3 regions of the Ralstonia sp. VS2407 genome follow, and region 2 is predicted to be linked to each of the others. Evidence: predicted binding sites of a transcription regulator. Region 2 holds the regulator's gene; each other region holds the start of a gene.

Region 1 (3,278 bases), on a different contig from region 2:
TGGGCACGCACTTGCTTCACACGGGCTTCGATGTTGCGGGCGTCGCCTGCGCCATCGATGATCGTGGTGTTTTCCTTGCCGATTTCAACGCGCTTGGCTTGGCCCAGGTCGTTCAGGGTCGCCTTTTCCAGCGTCAGGCCAACTTCTTCAGCGATGACTTGGCCGCCCGTCAGGATGGCGATGTCTTCCAGCATGGCCTTGCGGCGGTCGCCGAAGCCCGGAGCCTTGACGGCGGCGGTCTTCAGGATGCCACGGATGTTGTTGACCACCAGCGTTGCCAGGGCTTCGCCTTCGACGTCTTCAGCGATGATCAGCAGCGGACGGCCAGCCTTGGCCACTTGCTCCAGCACCGGCAGCAGGTCGCGGATGTTGCTGATCTTCTTGTCGAACAGCAGCACGAACGGGTTGTCCAGCTGGACAACTTGCTTTTCCGGGTTGTTGATGAAGTACGGCGACAGGTAGCCGCGGTCGAACTGCATGCCTTCCACGACGTCCAGCTCGTCGGCCAGCGACTTGCCGTCTTCCACGGTGATCACGCCTTCCTTGCCAACCTTGTCCATGGCTTCAGCGATGCGCTGGCCGATGGATTCATCGCTGTTGGCCGAGATGGCGCCAACTTGAGCGATTTCCTTGCTGGTGGTCGTCGGCTTGCTGATCTTCTTCAGCTCTTCGACGGCGGCCGTCACAGCCTTGTCGATGCCGCGCTTCAGGTCCATCGGGTTCATGCCGGCGGCAACGTACTTCATGCCTTCGCGCACGATCGACTGGGCCAGCACCGTTGCGGTGGTGGTGCCGTCACCGGCGTTGTCGCTGGTCTTGGAAGCAACTTCCTTGACCATTTGCGCGCCCATGTTCTGCAGCTTGTCCTTCAGCTCGATTTCCTTGGCGACCGACACACCGTCCTTGGTCACGGTCGGGCCACCGAAGCTGCGCTCCAGCACCACGTTACGGCCCTTCGGGCCCAGGGTCACCTTGACTGCGTTGGCGAGAATGTTCACGCCTTCGACCATCTTGGCACGTGCGGCGTCGCCGAACACTACGTCTTTAGCTGCCATCTTGAGAATCTCCGAAATCTTTGGATGTTGCCCGCGCGCTCAGTCAGCGGCGCCGGCAATGAGGATTGGGTTACAGGTAAGCGATGCGACAGAGCGCGTGCTTACTTTTGCACCACGGCCATGATGTCTTCTTCGCGCATGACCAGGACTTCCTGACCATCCACCTTGACGCCCTGGCCGGCGTACTTGCCGAACAGCACGCGGTCGCCGACCTTCACGTCCAGCGCGATCGCATTGCCCTTGTCGTCTTTCTTGCCCGGGCCGACGGCCAGCACTTCGCCTTGATCCGGCTTTTCAGCGGCGGCGTCAGGAATGACGATGCCCGAAGCGGTCTTGGTTTCGTTGTCCAGGCGCTTCACGATCACGCGGTCGTGCAAAGGACGCAGGTTCATACACAACTCCTCAATGCAAAGTGAGTGTTTATTCACAAAACGCGCCGCAGAACGCGGCGCATCGGGAAAGCATCGGGGACCGGAGGCGTTGTTAGCACTCCTGCCCAGCGAGTGCTAATTATAGGGACGGGGTATTACGATTTCAAGAACGGGCGCTGAAATTCATGTCGAGATGTCGATGACGGTGTCGAGATTCACTCAACGCTGAACTTTGTTCACTCAACTATGAACTCCCTCGCGTCGCCGCCCGGCTGCCCTCGAAGAATCCCTTTTCCGTCAACAGGTTGCTGGATGCGGCGAGACAAATGCCGGGCGCCGAAAACGCTGCGGAACGCGCCACAAAGCAAGCTCACCCAAGTTTGCACCTCTTTCCGGGATATCAACTATGTGAATTATGATTCACAAAAAAGGGATATCCGCACGTTCAGTCCCGGGCGACTGTCGACATTCGGATAAACATGCGGGCTCTAGGGCCGCCACCGTCCAGTCACACCGCGTCCGTTCCATTGCGGGCGGCCGCTTAGAAGGCCTGAACGTCCGGCCTGCAGTGCTGCTGTTCAACCGGTTGATGCAACACATCGGTGACTGCACGAGTTGCTGCCCTAACGCCGACTGCAGCGAGACGACCTTGGAGCCCCTTATGTGCCGACGAAGGGCATGGCGGAGCCGAAATACTCTGACTGCGGCTTCCGGACGACATCCCACCGTTTGGTGTAGCCAAGCGGGCGCTGGGCCTTTCATGCGTGATAGGCAGCGACGAATGCCTTCATAGCGCGCCTTGCGATAGATTCGAGTTGGGTTGGAGGCACGTTGTCGAGTGCATGCAGCAGAAACTTCAGTAACAGCTCCGACTCCAGTAGCCCGCACAGATGCGCAGCAGCCACTTCAGGGTCATCGCGACGCAGTTGCCCTCTTTCCATGGCCGAGGCCAGAAATTGCGTTGTCAGGTCCATGTACGGCTTCACTGTCCGCGCATATATCGTTGCCCCCAACTTGCTATCGGCCGGGGTGGAAAAGACCAGCCTGCGAAGCGCCTGAAAGCGCGACGAATACACCGTTTGGAGCAACCGTACTCCAAACGCGAACAACAAGTCTTCTATGCATTCTGCTGAGGCATCCAGCTGTTCCAGAACTCCGCCTGTTTCCTGTGCTGTAGCGGCAATGATGACTTCGTAGTACAGCTCTTCCTTCGACTCGAAGTAGCTATACAGCGTGCCCTTGGAACACTTGGCGCGCTCGCTGACGTGGGACATTAGGGTTCGCTCATAACCCTGTTCGAAAAACACTTCCGTGGCGGCGCTCAGTAACTGCAGCCGCTTCTGTTCCGTCTTAGTCCGCACTGCTCCCCCTTTGTCGAACTCATGAGTTCGATTTTGCCCGAGCGATGGTACACTTCAAAATCGAACTGATCGGTTCGATTTTAGACTAGGAGGGAATCAATGCCGGAAATAGATCACATTCGTAAGCCCAAGCCTCTGCGGTTGTGGGACACATACGCCTTCCCCGCTGTGTACTTCGCCTTGTTGGGAGCGATATTTCTTATCCTCTATTTGGCTTCGCTGTGGAAGCACGCTTAACGTGTGGGTAGCGCTTCACCTCCCCGTTTTTCGTATCCAAATAGCTGGTCCGGAGATGCGAGTAATAGGATGAGGCGCCCCCCAACTCCGTTGAGGGCGCCTTTGTAATCCGGACGTCTACTCCCTAGAACTTGTGGCGCATGCCAATCAGTGCGCCCGTCTGGCCAATACCGGCCAGCACCGTGCCGCCGCTGCCCAGCGCGAGTGACGAGCCGTTCCGATTCAGCGCGCGGGCGGCAGTGAAGTACAGGTCG
Region 2 (3,278 bases):
TGCAGTTCATGTGCCTCCAGCCATGCGGCCACATGCGGATGCACGTCGAACTCGGCGGTGATGTCGGCACGCGGCGCGCCTTCGCGCACGACAGCCGCATCGGCGCGCTCACCCAGCGTGAGTGCAAGTGCATCGATCAGGATGGATTTGCCCGCGCCGGTCTCGCCCGTAAACACGGTAAAACCGTCGGCCAGATCGAGATCCAGCGCGTGAACGATGACGAAATCGCGGATGGTGAGGCTGCGCAGCATGGAAGCGGTGAGCGAGGAGTTTTAGTACCTGCCCATGATTCGTAGCGAGCGGCTCGAGGTTGAAGCGAGAAGCGCAGCCGTACATGCGTACGGCGAGCATTGCAAGTTCAAGATCGGGCCGCGCAGTAGGATCATGGGCAGGTTCTTAGAGCCGGTTGTCTTCGGTCGGATACTCGTGCCAGTGCAGCTTCTTGCGCAGCGTGGCGTAGTAGTTGTAGCCGATCGGGTGCAGCAGCCGCACCGTGCGCTCCGAGCGGCGCACCACGATGCGGTCACCGGGCAGCAGTGACGTGAGCGACTGCATGTCGAAGTTGACGCTGGCATCGCGCCCGCTGGTGACCTGGATGACCACCTCGGCGTCTTGCGGAATGACAATCGGCCGGTTCGACAGCGAGTGCGGTGCGATGGGCACCAGCACCAGACCCGAGAGCGCGGGATGCAGGATCGGCCCGCCGGCAGACAACGCATACGCCGTCGAGCCCGTGGGCGTGGAGACGATCAAGCCGTCCGAACGCTGGTTGTACATGAAGAAGCCGTCGACCGACACGGCAAGCTCCACCATGCCCGAGGTGCCCGAGCGGTTGACTACCACGTCGTTGAAGGCGAGGGCGGAGAAGATGACCTCGTCGTCGCGCACGACCTGAGCCTGCAGCAGCGTGCGGGTTTCGGCCTCGTAGCGGCCCGACAACATGTCGGGCAGCACGGTGTGTACGTCGTCGAATGGAATGTCGGTCATGAAGCCGAGCCGCCCGTGGTTGACGCCGATCACGGGGACGCTGGCACCGGCCAGGTGGCGTCCAATGCCGAGCAGCGTGCCGTCACCGCCGAGCACGACGGCCACGTCGGCGTGGCGCGCCATCTCTTCGGGCGGCAGGGCAGGGTAGTCCTGGACGCCGATGTTGAGCGCCGTTTCGCGCTCGAAGACAATGTCATGCCCGCGCGCGGCAATGCACGACGCCAGTTCCATAAGGGGGCCGGCAATGTTGGCAGCCGAATACCGGCCGACCAGCGCAACGGTCTTGAAAGGCGAAACGGGCGAGGCGGCGGGAGCTTGCGGGGCCACGGCGGACGAGGGAATCGACATGCGCGCATTACACCATATCGATATGACCGTCGCCACGTCAGCACGTGTTTCGTGGAGAAACGCCGACATCACCCGTAGACGGGCGCCGATTTTGCGTAAAATTGAAGAATCATGGACAAGCGCGCCACTATCCTCCTCAAGACCTTGATCGAACGGTATATCGCCGAGGGCCAGCCCGTGGGCTCGCGCACCTTGTCGAAGTATTCGGGGCTCGATCTGTCGCCGGCCACCATCCGCAATGTGATGTCCGACCTCGAGGAGATGGGCTTCATCGCGAGCCCCCACACCTCCGCCGGGCGCGTGCCGACGCCACGCGGCTATCGCCTCTTCGTCGATACGATGCTGACGGCCAGCCCGCTGGATGTGCTGAGCACGCAAGACCGCATGGCGCAGCAGATGGTGGGTGCGATTGCCGAGCAGGTGCGCACGCAGCTGGCGTCGCATGGGTCGGAATCGTCGCAGCGGGTGATTGCGGCGGCGGCGCAGACCTTGTCCAACCTCTCGCAGTTTGCCGGCATCGTGATGACGCCGCGCCGCACGCATGCGTTCCGGCAGATCGAATTCCTGAGGCTGTCCGAATCGCGCATCCTGCTGATCGTCGTCACGCCCGAAGGCGACGTGCAGAACCGCATCATCCATACCGATACGCCGTACAGCCCGTCGCAACTGGTGGAAGCGGCCAACTACATCAATGCACACTACGGCGGCCAGACGTTCGATGCGGTGCGCGAAAGCCTGCGCGGCGAGCTGTCTGCACTGCAGGCCGACATGACCGCGCTGATGCAGGCTGCCGTGGAAGCGGGCAGCAGTGCCGCGTCGGAAGAGGAACCGGTCGTCATTTCGGGCGAGCGCAAGCTGCTGGACGTGGAAGATTTGTCTTCTTCCATGGACAAGCTGCGCCGGCTCTTTGCCGTGTTCGAACAGAAGACCGGCCTGCTGCAACTGCTGGACGTATCGAGCCGTGCCGAGGGCGTGCAGATCTTCATCGGCGGCGAAAGCAGCCTTGTGCCGCACGAAGACATGGCCGTCATCACCGCGCCGTACGAGGTGGACGGCAAGATTGTCGGCACGCTGGGCGTGATCGGGCCGATGCGCATGGCGTATGAGCGCGTGATCCCGATCGTGGATATCACAGCCAAGCTGCTATCCAGCACCCTCAGCCAGTATTGAAACAACGCCGCCTGTGGCGGGCCGGGTTGCCCGCCAATGTCTCAGGCTGAAAACTGCTCGAACGCCGCCAGCGCATGCGTGGCGTACATCATCGAAGGGCCGCCTCCCATGTAGACGGCTGTTCCCAACACCTCTTCCAGTTCGGCACGGGTTGTGCCGAGTTTGACCAGCGCCTGGACATGGAAGCCGATGCAGTCGTCGCAGCGGCTGGAAATGGCTATTCCCAGCGCCACCAATTCCCGCGTCTTCTTGCTCAGTGCGCCGTCTTTTGTGCCGGCTGCCGCCAGTTGGCTGAATGCCGTCATCAACTCCGGCTGCGATTCGCGCAAGCTGCGCATGTGCGCAGACACATCTTTGACCACGCTTTTGAATTCGGGCATGCCGCTCATGACAGTGCTCTCCTGGGCCGGGTGTGGAGTGAGGTAGCGAACTGGGCGGACTGGCATCAGCCGCCGCGCATCTTTTCGAGCATTCTCGTCCGCGCCCCGGGGCAAGGTCATGATGTAGCGCAACGACGCGCTTAGAAACTGCCCGTGAACTGATACCGCCCGCCCGGGTGCCACATGGTTGCCACGGAGGCGACCTGGCCCTGGGATAGCGTCTTGCGCCGCAGCATCAGGCACGGCTCACGCACATCCATCTGCAGCATCTCGGCGATCTCGCGCGGCGGCAGGCGCGCCTCGATGCCGTAATCCACGCCCTGCAACGGGGCGGCACGCATGAGGTAGGCGTTTGGCGTGGTCTGCGTGAAATCCTGCTGCATATAGTCAGGG
Region 3 (3,278 bases), on a different contig from region 2:
AGCGCTTCGATGCCTATGTGTTCGAGCTGCCGCCGCTTACGGTCGACCACCGCCCGCTGCCATCACGCCTGGCACTGGCGGGCGAGGCTGGCTACGGCCAGTGGCAGGACATCCATGGCATGCCGACGTCGTTCAGCTACACGCCCATCGGCCACACGGGTCTGGCGCTGATCAGCAAGATCGCCAGTGCGGAGCTTTACGCCCCGATGCGCGTGCAGTTCGAGCGGCTTGCGGCCTTCATGCTGTGTCTGATGATCGGCAGCGTGCTGGCCATCCGCTTGACGGTGCGACCGTTTGCCAACCGGCTGGCCGCGTCCGAGCGCGCACTGCGCACCGCCAACGAAAGCCTGGAACGCCGGCGTGACGCCCTGCGCGCCAGCCGCGAACAACTCCGCCTGGTAGCCGACAACGTGCCCGCGCAGCTCAGCTACGTCGACTCGGACGGCATCGTGCGCTTTGCCAGCCGCACGCTGCTCGAAGCCTTCGGCCGCAGTGAAGACGAGATGCTCGACCGCCACGTGCGCGACATCTACACCCCCGAGGATTACCGCACGCTGCTGCCCTACATGACTGAGGTGCTGGCCGGTTACCCGGTGCAATTCGAGATCCAGTCCATGCGCACCGGCGTGCCCCGCTACCTGAGCGGCCACTACTTTCCCGACTACGATGATCGCGGCACGCTGCGCGGCTATTTCTCGGTACTGCAGGATCTGACGGCCCGCACGAGTGCCGAGCTGGCCCTGGGGCGCAGCGAACGGGCGCTCAAGCTCGTGCTCGACAACGCGCCGCTGCTGGTGTCGCACATCGACCCCGACGGTGTCTTCACCTTCTGCAACGTCACGCATGCGCGCTGGCTGCAGCGCACGCCCGAGGAGGTCTGCGGCCAGACAGCGGAACGGGTGTTCACGCCGGGCACGTACGCCTTGCTGGCACCGTATCTGGTGCGCGCCCAGCGCGGAGAATCCGTCCAATTCGAGATCACCGCGCCATGGTACGAAAAGGCCCACGCCAACGGCCCGCGCAGCCGCACCCGGCATTTTCGCGGCCAGCTCGTGCCCGATGCCGGTGAAGCCCGCGACGGCCGCTGCGGTCTCTACGCCTTCGTGCAGGACGTGACCGAAGCCAAGCGCAGCGAGATGGAGCTGTCGCGCATGGCGCGCTTTGATGCGCTCACCGGCCTGCCAAACCGCTACGAACTCTACGAGCGCCTGCGCGCCGCGCTGGAACGCCGTCAGCGTCTGCCCGCGCCGCTGGGCGTGCTGTATCTGGACGTGGATCACTTCAAGCACATCAACGACACCTACGGCCACGCCGCCGGCGATGCTGTGCTGGTGGAGGTCGCGCACCGCCTGCAACGTGCCGTGCGCCGCACCGACACCGTCGCCCGCCTCGCAGGTGATGAGTTCATCATCCTGCTCGACCCGATTGACGCCCCCGATGATGCGCTGCACACGGCGCAGAAGATCGTCGGAGCGATCCGTCCGCCCATCCACCTGCCTGATGGCACGGTGCTGCACGTCACCACGAGCATCGGCGTCGCCTGCCCGGGCCTGGAAGTACGCGACCCAGACGCCGCCCTGCGCGAAGCCGATCGCGCACTTTATTGGGCGAAGTCACGCGGCCGTAACACGGCGGCATAGTCGAGAACCGATGCCGCCCGCCCCGGTCTATGAGTGGGTATGACGCGCTTTTGTTGCGGCGCAAACATCACACTATTGACAGATGCACCCTGATTTACGGGAACTATTAACCGGGCAAGAATGTCCTATTAGCACTCATCCGGTTGGAGTGCTAAGATGCCTCTCCAAACCTCCACTGGATTTCGACAGGAGTCCTGAGTGAACGCAGTCATCCCCGTGAATACCGTTTCCGCAATCGCCACCCAGCCGTCCGGCAACGCCGGCAATGGATGGGCGCTGGCGTTCCCCGGCAACCTGGGCAACATCGACGCCTACATCCAGAGCGTCAACCGTGTGCCGATGCTGTCGGCTGAAGAAGAACAGCGTCTGGCCCGCGAATACCGCGACAACGACAATCTCGATGCCGCCCGCCGTCTGGTGCTCTCGCACCTGCGCCTGGTGGTGTCGATCGCCCGCGGCTATCTCGGCTACGGCCTGCCGCATGCCGACTTGATCCAGGAAGGCAATATCGGCCTGATGAAGGCCGTCAAGCGCTTCGATCCGGATCAGGGTGTGCGCCTCGTCTCGTACGCGATGCACTGGATCAAAGCCGAGATGCACGAGTACATCCTGAAGAACTGGCGCATGGTGAAGGTGGCCACCACCAAGGCCCAGCGCAAGCTCTTCTTCAACCTGCGCAGCCACAAGCAGGATGCGCAAGCGACCTTCACGTCGGATGAGATCGACGCCGTGGCCGCCGAACTGAACGTCAAGGGCGCCGAAGTGCGCGAGATGGAAACGCGCCTCTCGGGCGGCGACATCGCGCTTGAAGGCCAGATGGACGACGGCGAAGAGTCCTTCGCCCCGATCGCGTACCTGGCCGACACGCACAACGAGCCGACCCGCGTGATCGAAGCGCGGAGCAACGACCGCATGCAAAGCGAAGGCATCGAAGCCGCCCTCGCCAAGCTGGACGACCGGAGCCGCCGCATCATCGAAGCCCGCTGGCTGAACGTGAACGACGACGGATCGGGCGGCTCGACGCTGCACGACCTGGCTGACGAGTTTGGTGTGTCGGCAGAACGCATTCGCCAGATCGAATCGGCCGCGATGAAGAAGATGAAGGGTGCCCTGCAGGCCTTCGCCTAAGCTGCCCGCCTCGCCATAAAAAAGCCCGCCAATTGGCGGGCTTTTTCTTTGGGCGCTGGCAGCAGATCAGTCGGCCAGCAGTTGCTTGATGTCATGCGCGATCGGCTCGGGGCCCTGACCGTGCTTGATGAACAGGCGCAGGTTGCCTTTCGGATCAAACATGTAGCTGCCGGCCGTGTGATCCATCGTGTAGTTGTCAGGCGAACTGCCCGGCACCTTGCTGTAGAAGACCTTGAAGTCGGACGCGACCTTCTTCAGTTCGGTCTCGTTGGCCGGACGCAGGCCGATGAAGCGCGGGTCGAACGCGGGCACGTACTTGGCCAGCAGGTCTTGCGTATCGCGCTCGGGGTCGACGGTGACGAACAGCACCTGGACGCGGTCCGCGTCTTTGCCGAGTGTGTCCATCACGGCGCGCAATTCGGCCAGCGTGGTCGGGCAGACATCGGGGCAATGCGTGTAGCCGAAGAACATGACGACGACCTTGCCGCGGAAATCTTCGAGCGTGCGGCG

Evidence for each region. Region 2 encodes HrcA, which represses chaperone genes, less so after heat shock. Its sites were predicted from a motif close to TTAGCACTCNNNNNNNNNGAGTGCTAA; they were not measured.
Region 1: a site for HrcA is predicted at 1,539-1,565, ahead of groES (co-chaperone GroES). Genes of this name have one in related genera too.
Region 3: a site for HrcA is predicted at 1,769-1,795, ahead of rpoH (RNA polymerase sigma factor RpoH). Genes of this name have one in related genera too.

What each region holds. Positions count from the first base shown of each region.
Region 1 covers NZ_JBRFVG010000001.1:38,502-41,779, reverse strand. The annotation lists gene groL (chaperonin GroEL) at 1-1,055, opposite strand, end outside; gene groES (co-chaperone GroES) at 1,157-1,447, opposite strand; gene ACU8YE_RS00185 (TetR/AcrR family transcriptional regulator C-terminal domain-containing protein) at 2,185-2,787, opposite strand; gene ACU8YE_RS00180 (porin) at 3,149-3,278, opposite strand, start outside.
Region 2 covers NZ_JBRFVG010000010.1:112,899-116,176, forward strand. The annotation lists gene recN (DNA repair protein RecN) at 1-251, opposite strand, end outside; gene ACU8YE_RS17170 (NAD kinase) at 397-1,335, opposite strand; gene hrcA (heat-inducible transcriptional repressor HrcA) at 1,447-2,505, shown strand; gene ACU8YE_RS17180 (carboxymuconolactone decarboxylase family protein) at 2,547-2,894, opposite strand; gene hutC (histidine utilization repressor) at 3,026-3,278, opposite strand, start outside.
Region 3 covers NZ_JBRFVG010000024.1:16,331-19,608, forward strand. The annotation lists gene ACU8YE_RS23290 (diguanylate cyclase domain-containing protein) at 1-1,640, shown strand, start outside; gene rpoH (RNA polymerase sigma factor RpoH) at 1,875-2,768, shown strand; gene ACU8YE_RS23300 (SCO family protein) at 2,835-3,278, opposite strand, start outside.